Regions from separate parts of the Kribbella sp. CA-294648 genome, predicted to be linked through region 2. Evidence: riboswitches for the same ligand, from Rfam matches in the RefSeq annotation. Region 2 holds a riboswitch; the other holds the start of a gene.
The links. Region 2 has a riboswitch for S-adenosylmethionine ahead of ACQPYM_RS18075 (aminotransferase class V-fold PLP-dependent enzyme). Riboswitches for the same ligand answer to the same signal wherever they lie in the genome.
Positions count from the first base shown of each region.

Region 1: linked by a shared signal. The riboswitch ahead of thrC (threonine synthase) and the one ahead of ACQPYM_RS18075 (aminotransferase class V-fold PLP-dependent enzyme) in region 2 are both predicted to bind S-adenosylmethionine.

Region 1 covers NZ_CP191981.1:1,329,554-1,336,755, reverse strand. The annotation lists gene ACQPYM_RS06555 (ubiquitin-like small modifier protein 1) at 528-803, opposite strand; gene thrC (threonine synthase) at 800-2,068, opposite strand; SAM riboswitch class I at 2,083-2,222, opposite strand; gene ACQPYM_RS06545 (helix-turn-helix domain-containing protein) at 2,293-3,330, opposite strand; gene ACQPYM_RS06540 (cation:proton antiporter) at 3,488-4,729, opposite strand; gene ACQPYM_RS06535 (DNA-3-methyladenine glycosylase family protein) at 4,952-5,905, opposite strand; gene ACQPYM_RS06530 (Fic family protein) at 5,936-7,093, opposite strand.
Region 2 covers NZ_CP191981.1:3,799,026-3,806,227, forward strand. The annotation lists gene ACQPYM_RS18070 (prolyl oligopeptidase family serine peptidase) at 1-623, shown strand, start outside; gene ACQPYM_RS18075 (aminotransferase class V-fold PLP-dependent enzyme) at 673-2,040, opposite strand; SAM riboswitch class IV at 2,057-2,170, opposite strand; gene ACQPYM_RS18080 (DinB family protein) at 2,333-2,860, shown strand; gene ACQPYM_RS18085 (DNA translocase FtsK 4TM domain-containing protein) at 2,968-5,616, shown strand; gene ACQPYM_RS18090 (hypothetical protein) at 5,620-6,192, shown strand; gene ACQPYM_RS18095 (helix-turn-helix domain-containing protein) at 6,287-7,045, shown strand; gene ACQPYM_RS18100 (hypothetical protein) at 7,078-7,202, opposite strand, start outside.

The DNA.
Region 1 (7,202 bases), 2.5 Mb from region 2:
GCGCGGCTTGTCTTCCGCCTTGTTGGGTTTGTCGATGCCCGCCAATTGCCGGCTGATGCACCTACGGTTGCTCGCCTCGCGGTTGCGCGAGGCGAGCCTCAGGCGAGCGAGCCCGGCTGGCGGCGGCAATCACCCTTCCTCGGCACGCGAGGCGAGCCGCAGGCGAGCGAGCCCGCGCCCGGCTGGCGGCGACAACCACTATCCCTCGCCTCCCCGATGCGAGCCGTAGGCGAGCGAGCCCGGCTAGCGGCAGCAACCCCGCATCACCCGATGCGAGCCGTAGGCGAGCGAGCCCGGCTGACGGCGACAACCATCCCTCGCCACTCGATGCGAGCCGCAGGCGAGCGAGCACCCCGGGCCCCCACACCGTCTCCACCCCACGGCGCGGCCACCACGCATTTACAGGCGGACGACTGCCTGCGCCACAGCGGCGGATTCCCGCCTCATCAGCGCGGCGAGAACCTCAGACAGCTTAGAAATAAAAGAAAATCTGTCTAGCTGAGGTTCTCGCCGTTGGTGAGTGGCTGTCAGCCGCCGGCGACGGCGGGGATGATGGAGACCTGGCCGCCGTCTTTGATGGAGGTTTGCAGGCCTTCGGCGAAGCGGACGTCGTCGTTGTCGACGTAGATGTTGACGAAGCGGCGGAGTTCGCCCGACTCGTCGAGGACGCGGCTCTTGATGCCGGGGTACGACGTGTCGAGGGAGTCCAGCACCTCGCTCAGGGTGGAGCCGTCGACGGAGACCTCGGACGCGCCCTGGGTGTAGGGACGCAGGATGGTCGGGACACGGACGCTGACGCTCACTGCAGACCAGCCTTCACGAAGGCGTCGTACGACGCGGGGATGGTGACCTTCGGGCCGACCCGGTCGGCCACGGCGTCGAGCGTCTTGAGCCCGTCGCCGGAGTTGATGATGACGGTTTCGGCGTCGGGGTCGAGCTGGCCGGTCTCGATCAGCTTCTTCAGCGTCGCGACCGTCACCCCACCGGCGGTCTCGGTGAAGATGCCCTCGGTGCGGGCCAGCAACTGGATGCCCTCGACAACTTCTTCGTCGCTGACGTCCTCGATCACGCCGCCGGTACGCCGGGCCACGTCCAGCACGTACGGCCCGTCGGCCGGGTTCCCGATCGCCAGCGACTTCGCGATGGTGTCCGGCTTGACCGGCTTCACCACGTCGTGGCCGTCGCGGAACGCCTGCGCCACCGGCGAGCACCCGGTCGCCTGCGCGCCGTAGATCTTGTAGTCGGTCGCGTCGACCAGCCCGAGCTTGCCCAGCTCGGTGAAGCCCTTGTCGATCTTGGTCAGCTGCGAGCCGGACGCGACCGGGATCACCACCTGCTGCGGGATCCGCCAGCCGAGCTGCTCGGCGATCTCGAAGGCGAGCGTCTTGGAGCCTTCGGAGTAGTACGGCCGGACGTTGACGTTCACGAACGCCCAGCCCTCCTCCTCACCGGCGATCTCGGAGGCCAGCTTGTTGACGTCGTCGTAGTTGCCCTCGACGGCCACCAGCGTCCCGCCGTACACGGCGGTGGTGATGATCTTGGGGCGCTCGAGGTCCTGCGGGATGAACACGACCGAGCGGATCCCGGCCCGGGCGGCGGCCGCGGCGACCGCGTTCGCCAGGTTACCGGTGGAGGGGCAGGCGAAGACCTTCATGCCGAGCTCGCGGGTGGCGCTCAGGGCGGACGCGACGACCCGGTCCTTGAAGGAGTGGGTCGGGTTGCCCGAGTCGTCCTTCACCCACAGCTTGCGCAGGCCGAGCTCGCGGGCCAGGTTGCCGGCGTCGATCAGCCGGGTGTAGCCGGGCTCGGTGTTCGGGAAGCTGGCCACGTCGACCGGGACGGGCAGCAGTGGCTGGTAGCGCCAGATGTTCTTGGGTCCGGCTTCGATCTGCGCACGCGTGATGGCCGGGAACTCGTACCCGACCTCCAGCGGGCCGAAGCACTCCATACAGGCGTAGAACGGACCGAGTTCGGACTTCGCGCCACACGCGCGACAGCTCAGGTGCGTTCCGTTGCCGAAGGCACCTTCACGGATGGTGTGGGTGGTCGGCGCGGTGCTCAGGCTCATGGCGGAGTTTTCCCTCCTCATCTTCCCCGGACCGGATCTCGGCACAGGACGGATTTGGCACCGTTCCGCCGCCGAGGCCTCGGATCGAGACGCCGAACGGGGAGGGTTGCCGGGACTTCAACGGGCCGTTTCCCTCAGTCCCTCTGGATGAGCACTGCCGAGGTTACCCAATCGGGTCCATAATGTGTCTTCGGTTCCCACCATGCGAGACAGCCGATCTCAGCTCACGCCAGGCGCGCGCGCGGCCCAGGCGTGGCCGCCAGCCGTCTCCCGGCCGCCGCCGGCCCGCTCTCGCGGAAGGTCCGCCGGTACGCCGACGGCGACGTCCGCAGCACCTTGCCGAAGTGGTGCCGCATCGTCACCGCGGTGGCGAACCCGGACGCCAGCGCGATCTCCTCAACCGGCGCATCCCCGGTTTCCAGCATCGTCAGCGCCGCCTGCAGGCGCTGGGCGATCAGCCATTTCGCCGGCGTAGTACCGGTCGCTCGCACGAAATGCCGCAGGTAGGTCCGCGGCGACAACCCGGCTTCCCGCGCCAGATCCGGTACGCCGATCGGCTCGGCCAGGTGCTCCAGCGCCCACCCGAGACTCCGGGCGACCGGGGAGTCGTCCGGCTCCGGCGGCACCGGCGACTCGATGTACTGCGCCTGCCCGCCGGCCCGATATGGCTGGATCACGAGTCGGCGAGCGACCGCGTTGGCCACGGCCGCGCCGAAGTCCTTTCGGACCAGGTGCATCGCGAGGTCGAGGCCGGCGGCACAGCCCGCACTGGTGAGCACGTCACCCTCGTCGGTGTAGAGCGGTTCCGGGTCCACCAGGACCGCAGGGTGGAGCTCACGGAGCAGTTCGGAGTACCGCCAGTGCGTGGTCGCTCGACGGCCGTCCAGGAGGCCGGCGGCGGCGAGCGCGAAGGCGCCTGAGCAGATCGAGACGATGCGGGCGCCGCGGGCGTGAGCTTGTTGCAGCGCCTCGGTCAGTTGCGGTGACGTCGGGCCGCGCGGATCGGCGACGCTCGGGATGACGACCGTGTCGGCCGCGGCGAACTCGGCCAGCCCGTGCGGGCTGCTCATCGTCGCGCCACCGATCACCCGGATCGGCTCCGGCGTCTCGGTGCAGACCTTCAGCTCGTACCAAGGCTGGTCGAGGTCCGGCCAGACGAACCCGAACACCTCCATCACGATGCCGGCCTCGAACCCGGTCATCCCGTCGTACGCGAGCACCGACACCGTCGGCCCCCGCACCACCTGCCCGTTCCGCGTCATGTGTCGTAATCTTAGCGATCATGGTCATCCGCGCCACTTCTCCCGCGGCAGCGGAACTCGCACGATGGAGTCATGTTCGAGAAACTGAAGGATTTCGCCGCCGGGATCGCCGCCGCCGGAGCGATCCGGCACGGCGCCGAACCTCCGGCCCGGGCGTTCAATTCCCCCGCCGCCGCTCGACCATCCGCATCATCGGAGTCGCTGCGACGCCGTGCACAAGCACACTCAGCGCAACGGAGAACCCGACAGTCGCCCACAACCACGGCAGATCCGCACTGAAGTCGGACCCCGCATAAGCCAGGTAGTAAACCGAGCCCACACCCCGTACTCCGAACGCGGCCGTCACCCATCGCTCGGACTGCCGCAGCCGAGTACCGGCCAGTGAGAACCAGGCGACCACCGGCCGGATCACCAGCACCAGCAGGAGCCCGATCGCGGCCCCTCCCCAGGTCAGCGGCTTCAGCAGCCCTCCGGTGATGGCCACTCCGAGCAGCAGCAGGATCCCCCACGTGAAGATGTGCTCGAGTTGCTCCAGGAATCCGTGCAGCTCGCCGTGGAAGTCGTGGCTGCGTTCGGCTGCCCGGATCGTCAACGCAGCAACGAAGACAGCGACGAAGCCGTAGCCGTGCAGCACTTCCGCAAGCCCGTAGACGCCCAGGGTCATCGCCAGAGCCATCACCGGCTCGCGAAAGTTCGACAGCCGCAGCGTCGGCACCGGCGCCGCGAAGGCCATCTTCCCGAGCAGCCAGCCCGCTCCGACCCCGATGGCGACACCGATCACCATCTTGCCGATCAGGTGCCAGGCGAACCACTCGAGTCCCCAGTCACCGACCGCGCCTTTGGTGGCGGCGAAAATCGCGGCGTACACAAAAGGGAAGGCGAGCCCGTCGTTCAGGCCGGCCTCCGAGGTGAGCGCCAGCCGGATCTCGTCGTCCTCCTCAGGCTCGGCCCCCTCACCGGTCGAAGGCCCCTGCACCTGTACGTCGGACGCCAGCACCGGATCGGTGGGCGCCAGCACCGCGCCGACCAGCAAAGCCGTCGCGGGCGCCAGTCCGACCAGCCAGCCGACACCGGCGACGGCAGCGATACAGGCGGGCAATGCGATGAGGAGAAGCCGCCACGTCGTACTCCACCGCCGCCATCCGATCGGCCGGTCAATGGCCAGACCGACGCCCATCAACGCGAGCAGCAGAGTCAGCTCGGCCAGATGCTCGGTCAGCTCGGGTTCCGCGATCGGACTCAGGTGGCTCCGGTCGACGAACGCGCCGAGAAGCAAACCAGCGCTGAGGAAAGCGATCGGCGCCGAGACCGCGTACCGGCGTAGCAGCCGCGGCAGCACGGCGCCGACCAAGAGAGCAATGCCGGCCACCAGGTACAGGCCGTCCCCGTCAATTGTCATTACCGACCCAGTGCCCAGATCATGCACCTTCCACCACTGGGCCTACTGGGCGTGCTTCAGCGGCTGACGCGGCTCTGCATCTCCGTGGCGAACGTCTCGATCGCCACCTGCATCTTCGCCAGCTCCGCCGGGTCCGCGAACACCTCGCCCAGCGTGCTCGAATCCACGTCATCTCGGTCACCACCGTCGCCCCGCCACCAGCGAGGGCTTCGATCAGGAACGCTAACGAAGGCGGTGGGTGGCGCCGGGAGTATGGGTGGGAAGGGATTTGCGGGGGCCGTAGCGAGGGTGGGAGATGCCGGCGAGGCCCAGGAGAGCCTGGACGCGGAAGCGGTGGCCTCGGTAGGGCTCGATGACTTCGGCGCAGCCGTCGTCGTCCAGTTCCTCGCCGATGAGCGCGTAGGAGACGCTGCGCGAGACGTGATAGTCGGCAAAGGAGAACGCGTCGGCGTCACCATGAGCCCGCTGCCGGACCTCGGCCGCCGTCCACACGCCCACGCCAGGCAGCGACCGCAACCGCCGCTCGACCTCAGCTCCGTCGCTCAACTCCAGCGTCCGCTCCAATGCCGCAGCCCGGGTCGCCGCCGTGATCACCACCCGCGACCGCCGGCCCTCGACGCCCGCACGCAACCACTGCCACGACGGAATCAACCGCCAGTCCTCCGGCGCGGGCGGCACCATCATCTTCCGCCCGTCCGGCGACCCCGGCCCCGGCGCCGGTTCGCCGTACTCGCGCAGCAGCATCCGCCACCCCGCGAACGCCTCCTTGCCGGTCACCACCTGCTCGATCCCGGCAGCAGCCATCGCCTCGAAAACCGCCCGCGTCCGCGGTACCCGGAAGTCCGAGAACCGCCGAGCCGCATCAACCAGCGCCCGATGCTCCGCCAACGGCTCGAACCCGTCCCAACTGTCGCCCTCCCCCAACAACTCAGGCACGCCATCCAGCGCCCACCCCGAACCAGGCCCCCACGCCTCGGCTTCCACTTCACCCAACGCGGAGTACGGCGTCAACCGCAGCAATACCGGCCCGTCCGGCGTACGAGTAGCCCGCCAAACAGTCCGCCGCCCCGCCTCGAACACATACGCCGGATCCCCAGGCCCCTTCCGCAACCCACCGATCACCCTGTGCGGATCCACCACCCGCCCAGACCGCCACCGCCGAACCACAGAACTCACACCCGCCAGTCTGGCCCACCGCACCGACAGCTAGCGCGGCGCACCGTCCACCAGGTGTTTCCGCATCCAGGGATACGGATCGAGCAGTTGCGTCCGGCCGGCCAGAACGTCTTGCCGGATCTGGGCGAGCAACTCACCCATCACGTAATGCCTGCCCTTCGTCTCACCGACAGGCTGAAGCAGGCCGAGCTCGGTCAGCCGGGCCAGATCCCGGCTGGCGGTCCGTTGCTCGATATCGGCTCGACGGACATAGGTCGATCGGCGGATCCGGAACCCCAAGCTGGCATCGAACAGTTCGTCCGCGACTCGCTCAGGCAGGCTGAACTGCTCAGCCAACTGATCGAAGGCCCGCCACAGTTCACCTGCCTCCTGATAGCGCCGAGCCACCGTCTGCGCCTGGATGTGGTGTGCCCGCAGGTTGAACTTGACCCACAGGGCAGCCGACCGCTCTGGGCTCCACTTCCCAGCGCCAGTCAGGCCGAGAACCCGGTAGTAGTCCTCCGTGTTGCTGCCCAGCCACTCCTCGATACTGGAGAAGGCCGGCTCCCCGATGCCGCACTGCGACAGGACCAAGGTCTGGAGTGCCCTCGCCATCCGGCCGTTCCCGTCGCGGAACGGGTGGATCAGCACCAGATTCAAGTGCGCCATCGCCGCCCGTACCAGGGTGTCCGACCCGTCGTCGGCCGACAGTCCGTCCATCAGTTCCGCCACCAACCCCGGAACCTCCTCAGCGGCGGGCCCCTCGTAGACGTTCTGTCCGGTCTTCTCGTCATGGACGTAGATCACGCCCTGGCGATAGCTGCCCGGGCTCTTGGACAAGTCGTGGCTCAGCATCATGAAATGCATCGCCCGTACTGCGGCCGTGTCGAGCCTGAAGTCCCTGTCCCCAGCCATCGCCAGCACGTACCCCAGCGCCTGCCGATATCCCCTGATCTCCGCGAACGTCTGCTGGTCGGCACTCAGTGCCTCTTCGTCATCGAGCGCGGCGGCGGCATCGTCGACTCTGACCTCGTACCCCTCGATGCTGTTCGAGCCCTGGATGGCGCGCGCCAGCATGCTGCGGCGCAGGCCGCCGGCCCAGCGCCGGGGCACCCGCATGACGTCGGCGAGATCGGTGCTGAAGGCGTGAATCTCCCCCAGGACATGCTGGTCCTCGCGGTCCGGCTGCGGCGTTCGGTAGATCGTCACTCATGTCCTAATGTCTCGATTCTTAGGACAAGCCTATCAGTGATGTCCTGATGATTGAGACCTCGGGACAACTGACGCCGAGGGATCGATACTGGGCGTGGAGGTGGCG
Region 2 (7,202 bases):
GCGGCGTACTGGTGATCACGAACCTGCGGGGCGGTGGCGAGTACGGCAGCTCCTGGCACGACGAGGGGCGGCTGGCCAACAAGCAGAACGTGTTCGACGACTTCATCGCGGTCGGGGAGCACCTGACCAAGACCAAGGTGACCACGCCGCACAAGCTGGCCATCCACGGCCGCAGCAACGGCGGGCTGCTCGTCGGAGCAGTGATGGCTCAGCGGCCGGACCTGTTCGCAGTAGCGCTGCCCGGTGTCGGTGTGATGGACATGCTGCGCTTCCACCTCTTCACGGTCGGCGCCGCTTGGGTATCCGACTTCGGGTCGCCCGACGACCCGGCACAGTTCGAGGACCTGCTTGCCTACTCGCCGCTGCACAACCTGCGCGAGGGCACGGCGTACCCGGCCACCCTGGTCGTCACCGGCGATCATGACGACCGGGTGGTGCCGCTGCACAGCCACAAGTTCATGGCGACCCTGCAGCACGTGCAGGCAGGGCAGAACCCGGTCCTGAGCCGCATCGAAGTCAACACCGGCCACGGTTTCGGGAAGCCCGCCGCCATGGTTGCTTCGGAGTGGGCAGACCTGCTGGCGTTTGCCGCTCACCACACAGGTCTGGAGCCGGGGGTCTAGCTGGTTTGAGGGGTCTGCGCCGAGCGGTGGCGCTGGGTCCCTCGGTGGTTCACCAGATCCGGGGAGCCTCGAGGTCGCGGGGGTCGCCGACGGGCTGGCAACCGTGGGCCGACTCCTCGTACTCCGCCGTCAGGCCATTGGTAGCCAGGTTGCGGACGGCGTTTACGAGGCGGTCCACGTGCTCACGCGTCGTACCGAGACCGAGGCTCGCGCGGACCGCCGTACAGTGCTCCGGCGAGCCGGCGAGCAGGTGCCCGACCAGCTGGTGCGCGCAGAACTTCCCGTCCCGCACGCCGATCCCGTACTCCGCGCTCAGAGCCGCGGACACCAGGTTCGAGCTGACGCCCTCGACCGTGAAGCAGACGGTGCCGACCCGATCCGCGTCGACCCCGAAGATGTCGTACGTCCTGACGCCGGCGATCTGGGCGAGGCCGGTGCGGAGCCGAGCGAGCAGGCTGCGCTCGTGCTGCTCGATCGCCTCGCGGTGCTTGCTGATCGTGGCGCAGGCGGTGGCCAGGGCGATCGCGCCGATCACGTTGGGGGAGCCACCTTCGTGCCGCGCGGGGCCTTCGTTCCAGACGGTTGCCTCGCTGGTCACCGAAGCGGTCGCGCCGCCGCCGTACAGGTAGGGGTCTGCGGCGTTGAGCCAGTCGGCGCGGCCGATCAGGGCGCCGGCGCCGTACGGGGCGTAGAGCTTGTGACCGGACAGCGCGACCCAGTCGACGTCCAGCTCCTGGATGTTTACTTGGCGGTGCGGGGCGAGCTGCGCGGCGTCGAGGCAGACTCGCGCGCCGTGGGCCTTGGCGACGGCGGCGATCTCAGCGATCGGGAAGATCTCGCCGGTGACGTTCGATGCGCCGGTGATGACGACGAGGCGAGGGCCCTCGGGGGCGGCGCGCAGGGCATCGGCCACTGCAGTCACCGCTGCGGTCTGGCTTGTCGGCGCTGCGAGCCGGACGGTCCGCTCGGCCGGCCAGGGGAGGAGGGCCGCGTGGTGCTCGGACTCGAACACGATCACGGTCGCGTCTTCCGGGACTGCCCGGGCCAGGAGGTTCAGCGCATCGGTGGTCTGACGGGTGAAGATGACCTGGTCCGTTGGGCGCGCGCCGACGAAGGCGTGCACCTCGGCGCGAGCCCGCTCGTACCACTGCGTGGTGATCCGCGAGGCGTAGCCGTTGCCCCGGTGCACCGACGCGTACGACGGGAGCGCGGCCTCGACCGCGGCTCGTACCGACTCCAGACACGGCGCGCTCGCACCGTGGTCGAAGTTCGCGTAGTCCGTCACGCGGCCGTCGGCCAGCGGGACCAGCAGGTCATTCGCGACGGTGGCGGGGACGCTGCCGGTGGTGAGCCGGGCGACGGTGGGCCGGACGGCGGCCGTGCTGGTGGCCGGCTCGAGGATGGAGAGGATCGACATGGTTCTGCTCCCGGGTGGTCCGCACTTGCCGATCGGGGTGTCCGAACGGCCGGGTCCTCACCCGGGGCACCCCACCGCGGAGGAGGGTTGCCGGCCAGCAAGCCGGGGCTTCGCGCTGGCACTCATGACCTGCCGAAGACGGTAACCGCCTGGCTGGCGCCGACGCCAGTGCAAGTCTCGTATCGTGGGATACTCGAACGTATCGTGAGACGACAGGCGTGGCGGTGGGGCCTTTCGTGTCGTTGGGTGGGGCACCGGTCCGTCGTGACGGCTGCCGGGCAAGGATGACGGCATGACCTGGATCGCACCTGAAGTCGAGCGGCCCGGCGGCTCGCTGGTCGCCCCCGAACAGGAACTGCTGGCCGGCTACCTGAACTTCTACCGGACCACGCTGCTGCACAAATGCGCCGGCCTCACCGCCGAGCAGTTGGCCAACCGGCCGTCACCGCCCTCCAACCTCTCGCTACTAGGCCTGATCCGGCATGCCCGGAAGGTGGAGCGGATCTGGTTCCGCATCCACTTCGCGTCCGCCTCCACGACTTCGCCGGCCGAGCCCGCTTTCGATCCCGCGCTGGGCAAGGACGCGGATTTCGAACTGATCGACGCCGGCCAGGCGCAGGCGGAGTACGAGGCCCTCGTCGACGAGTGGGCGCTGTCCGACAAAGCAGCCGAGGGCTACTCGCTCGACCAGCAGTTCACCGTCAGAGGCGAACTCTCTTCGCTCCGGATGATCTACCTCCACCTGATCGGCGAATACGCCCGCCACTGCGGCCACGCCGACCTCCTCCGCGAACAACTGGACGGAACCACGGGCGCCTGACTCTCCGCTCGGGAGGGTGGTGTTTGTGCTGTGACGCTACGGATGGGGTGGTGTGATCGGCGTGTGACACGTGTGACTCGAGTGGTAGTCGGGGTAGCCTGCTAGACATGGCGACCCGCACGTCTTCCCCGGCGCGGGCGCGGAAGTCCGCAGCCAGCAGCCCTGCATCGGGCCGTTCGGCGGCAGGTGGCCGCTCCCGTCCGTCAGGCGCCCAGAAGCGTGGGCAGAGCACCAAGCGCGGCGGTTCTACCGCTGCGCGTACTGCCACGCCCAAGGCGGGCGGTGCGGGTCCGTTCGCGACCGCCATGCTCGCCCTCGGCCGGGGGCTGATCAAGCTCTGGATCGGGATCGCCCATCTGCTCGGCGGCATGGTTCGCGGTATCGGGCACGGCGCCCGCGACCTCGACCCGGCCCACCGCCGCGACGGCGCCGGCCTCACCCTGATCGGTCTGTCGCTGGTAGTGGCAGCCGCAATCTGGTGGGACCTGCCAGGCGCGGTCGGCAACGGCGTACGGACAGTGGTCGGCGGCAGCGTCGGCATGCTCGGCTGGGCCGTCCCGCTGATGCTCCTGTTCATCGCCCTGCGCACGATGCGCCACCCGGACCGCAACGGCCCGGCGGGACGCCAGGTCATCGGCTGGAGTGCCGTCTCCATCGGAGTGCTCGGCCTGGTCCACATCGCCAATGGCCTACCGCGTCCCAACAACCCGGCCGACGGCCGGCTGCAGGACGCCGGGGGAGCGATCGGGTACTTCGTCTCCGCGTTCCTGTCCGACCTGCTCACGCAGTACGTGACAGCGCCTTTGCTGGTCCTGCTCGCGATCTTCGGTGCCCTGGTGGTCACCGGTACTCCGATCTACGCGATCCCGCTCCGCGTGCGCGCCGCCTTCGACGTACTGCTCGGCCGGACCGAGCTCCCGGCTGATGCTCCGTCCGTCGCCGCGCAGGCCGACGACACCGTGCGCCTGACCCGCAAGGAGCGGCGCGCGAAGGCCGCTCTCGACGAGGACGGCGAGCCGACCATCAAGCCGTACGACTCGCCGGTGCTCGAGGGTCGCGAGATCTCCAAACGCGGCCGCAAGAAGGCCGCCGTCGAGCCCGAAGAGGACCCGTACGACGTCGACGCGGATGCCGCTGCGGCTGCCGCGGCCGCCGCCCCGCCGATCTACGGTGCCGTGGCGGGCGCGATGAAGGCCGGCGCGAAGAAGGATTCCGACCCGGAGCCGCCCGGCGAGCCGCCGCCGCACACCCCGCTGCCGCAGCGGGTGGAGCAGCTCAGCCTGTCCGGCGACATCACCTACACGCTGCCCGACGGCCAGATCCTGAAGCCCGGTTCGGTCCACAAGGCCCGGACCAAGGCGTCGGACGCCGTCGTGGACCGGCTGACCGAGGTGTTCGACCAGTTCGGCATCGACGCCCAGGTCACCGGCTACACCCGTGGCCCGACCGTCACCCGGTACGAGGTCGAGCTCGGCTCCGCGGTGAAGGTCGAGAAGGTCACCGCGCTGTCGAAGAACATCGCCTACGCGGTCGCCTCGGCCGACGTCCGGATCCTGTCGCCGATCCCCGGCAAGTCCGCGATCGGCATCGAGATCCCGAACACCGACAAGGAGATCGTCAGCCTCGGCGACGTGATCCGGTCGGCCACCGCGCGCAACGACCACCACCCGATGGTCGCCGGGCTCGGCAAGGACGTGGAGGGCGGGTTCGTCGTCGCCAACATGGCGAAGATGCCGCACCTGCTGGTCGCGGGCGCCACCGGCTCGGGTAAGTCCTCGTTCGTGAACTCGCTGATCACCTCGGTGCTGATGCGGTCCACGCCCGACGAGGTGCGGATGATCCTGGTCGACCCCAAGCGGGTCGAGCTGAACAACTACGAGGGCATCCCGCACCTGATCACGCCGATCATCACGAACGCGAAGAAGGCGGCCGAGGCGCTGCAATGGGTCGTCCGCGAGATGGACATGCGGTACGACGACCTGGCCGCCTTCGGGTTCCGGCACGTCGACGACTTCAACAAGGCGGTCCGTACCGGCAAGGTGAAGCCGCCGCCAGGCAGCGAGCGCGTGCTCACGCCGTACCCCTATCTGCTGGTGATCGTCGACGAGCTGGCCGACCTGATGATGGTCGCGCCGCGCGACGTCGAGGACTCGATCGTCCGGATCACGCAGCTGGCGCGTGCGGCCGGTATCCACCTGGTGCTGGCCACGCAGCGGCCGTCGGTCGATGTCGTGACCGGCCTGATCAAGGCGAACGTGCCGTCCCGGCTGGCCTTCGCCACCTCGTCGCTGGCCGACAGCCGGGTCATCCTGGACCAGCCCGGCGCGGAGAAGCTGGTCGGGCAGGGTGACGGTCTGTTCCTGCCGATGGGCGCGAGCAAGCCGATGCGGATCCAGGGTTCCTGGGTCACCGAAAGCGAGATCCGGGCTGTCGTCGAGCACTGCAAGGAGCAGCTGCAGCCGACGTACCGGGAAGACGTCACCGTCGCGCCGGGCCCGAGCAAGGACCTGGACGACGAGATCGGCGACGACCTCGACCTGGTCGTCCAGGCGGCCGAACTGATCGTTTCCACCCAGTTCGGCTCGACGTCGATGCTGCAACGTAAGCTCCGGGTCGGTTTCGCCAAGGCGGGCCGGCTGATGGACATCCTGGAGAGCCGGGGTGTGGTCGGGCCGAGCGAAGGATCCAAGGCCCGCGACGTACTGGTGAAACCGGACGACCTAGAGGACTTCGTCGCCACATTGCGAGGAGAGTGACCCGTGACCGCCCATACCGCGATGCCCCGGTCTGAGCAGCACGCTGTCGACACCGATTCCGTCACCCACGAGTTCACCGTCCGTGCCTCCCAGCCGGTGCACGGAGCCCTCGCGGCCGGCGCCGGCCTGGTCGCGATCGGCTTCGCCGCCTCGGCGTCGAGCAGCCCCACCGGCGTACTGCGCTGGATCGCCGCGGCCGCCTTCGCGCTGCTGGCCGTGGTGTGCGCGCGAGCGCTGACCGTCGGCGCGCTGCTGGTCGCCGACGACGTCGGCATCCGGCTGCGGATCCGCAACGAGTGGGTCGGCACCCGGTGGGAGGAGATCGAGGAGGTGACCGTACTGCGCCGGCGGCACCTGTTCGACGACGGCCGGATCGCGGTCCATCTGCTCGATCCCGGACCGGTGCTCAGCGAGATGCCGGCCGCGACGCGCAAGGTCACCGATGCCAACCGGCGACTGACCGGCACGTCACTCGCGGTACCGTTCGGGTTGACGGCCAAGCCGTCCAACGGGGAAGTGGTACAGGCTCTGCACATGCTGGCGGACACCAGGTGTCCGGTCAGGGAACAACTCTGAGCTACGCGTGACCCCGTCGAACCCCGGCCGTTGACTGTGTGATGTCAGCGAATCCGGAGCATTCAACTTCGGACGGTGGAAAGAGGTGGTGGGCGTGAGCATCGGCAGCGAGCTCACGGCGGCCCGCGAACGGGCTGACATGACGATCGAGCAGCTGAGTGCGTCCACCCGGATCAGATCCGGGCTGCTCACCGCCATGGAGGCCGATGACTTCTCCCGCTGCGGCGGCAACTTCTACGCCCGCGGTCACATCCGGGCGATCGCCCGCGTGGTCAAGGCCGATCCGGAAGCCCTGCTGGCGACGTTCGACGAGACCCACCCGGCACCCCAGCCGGACCGCGTCCGTCGCGAGGAACGCGCGAAGTCCAAGCGCCCCACCCTGCACCCGGCCCGCCCGCGCTGGGCAGTCGTCCTGGGCGCGATCCTGGTCGGCCTGATGGGCTGGGGCATGGTCCGCCTCTTCACCCTCCCCAGCGACGTCGAAGCAAATGCCTCGAAGACCACCCCCACGGTCGCGGTCACGACTCCGGCACCCAAGGCGATACCCAAGCCCAGCGTCAATCCACCCGCACCCAAGCCCGTCAAGCCCGCCGTACCGGCCGCCACGAAGCTCACCCTCACAGCCCGAGGCGACGGCTCCTACGTCACCATCCGCACTGCCAAAGGCCAAAGACTCTTCCAGGGCCTCCTAGGCCCCGGCTCCACCCAAACCATCACCCACAAAGGCGAAATCCGGGTCACCCTCGAAAACGGCACCAACATCACCGTCTACATCAACGGCACCAAAGCCACCCCACCCAACAAACGCTTCACCATCCTCCCCACCGGCAAACTAACCACCCCCAACACCTAACCCCGCGCCCCATCGCAGGCGCAGTGCAGGCGTTAGGCACTGGCCCGCTCCACCGCCACTCCGCCCGGCGGTTGTTCGTCGACTGAGCTGGCAACGATGTGCGGTCCGCTGGTGTGATCGAGCGACAGGACGCATCCACCCGACGAGTACTGCCGGG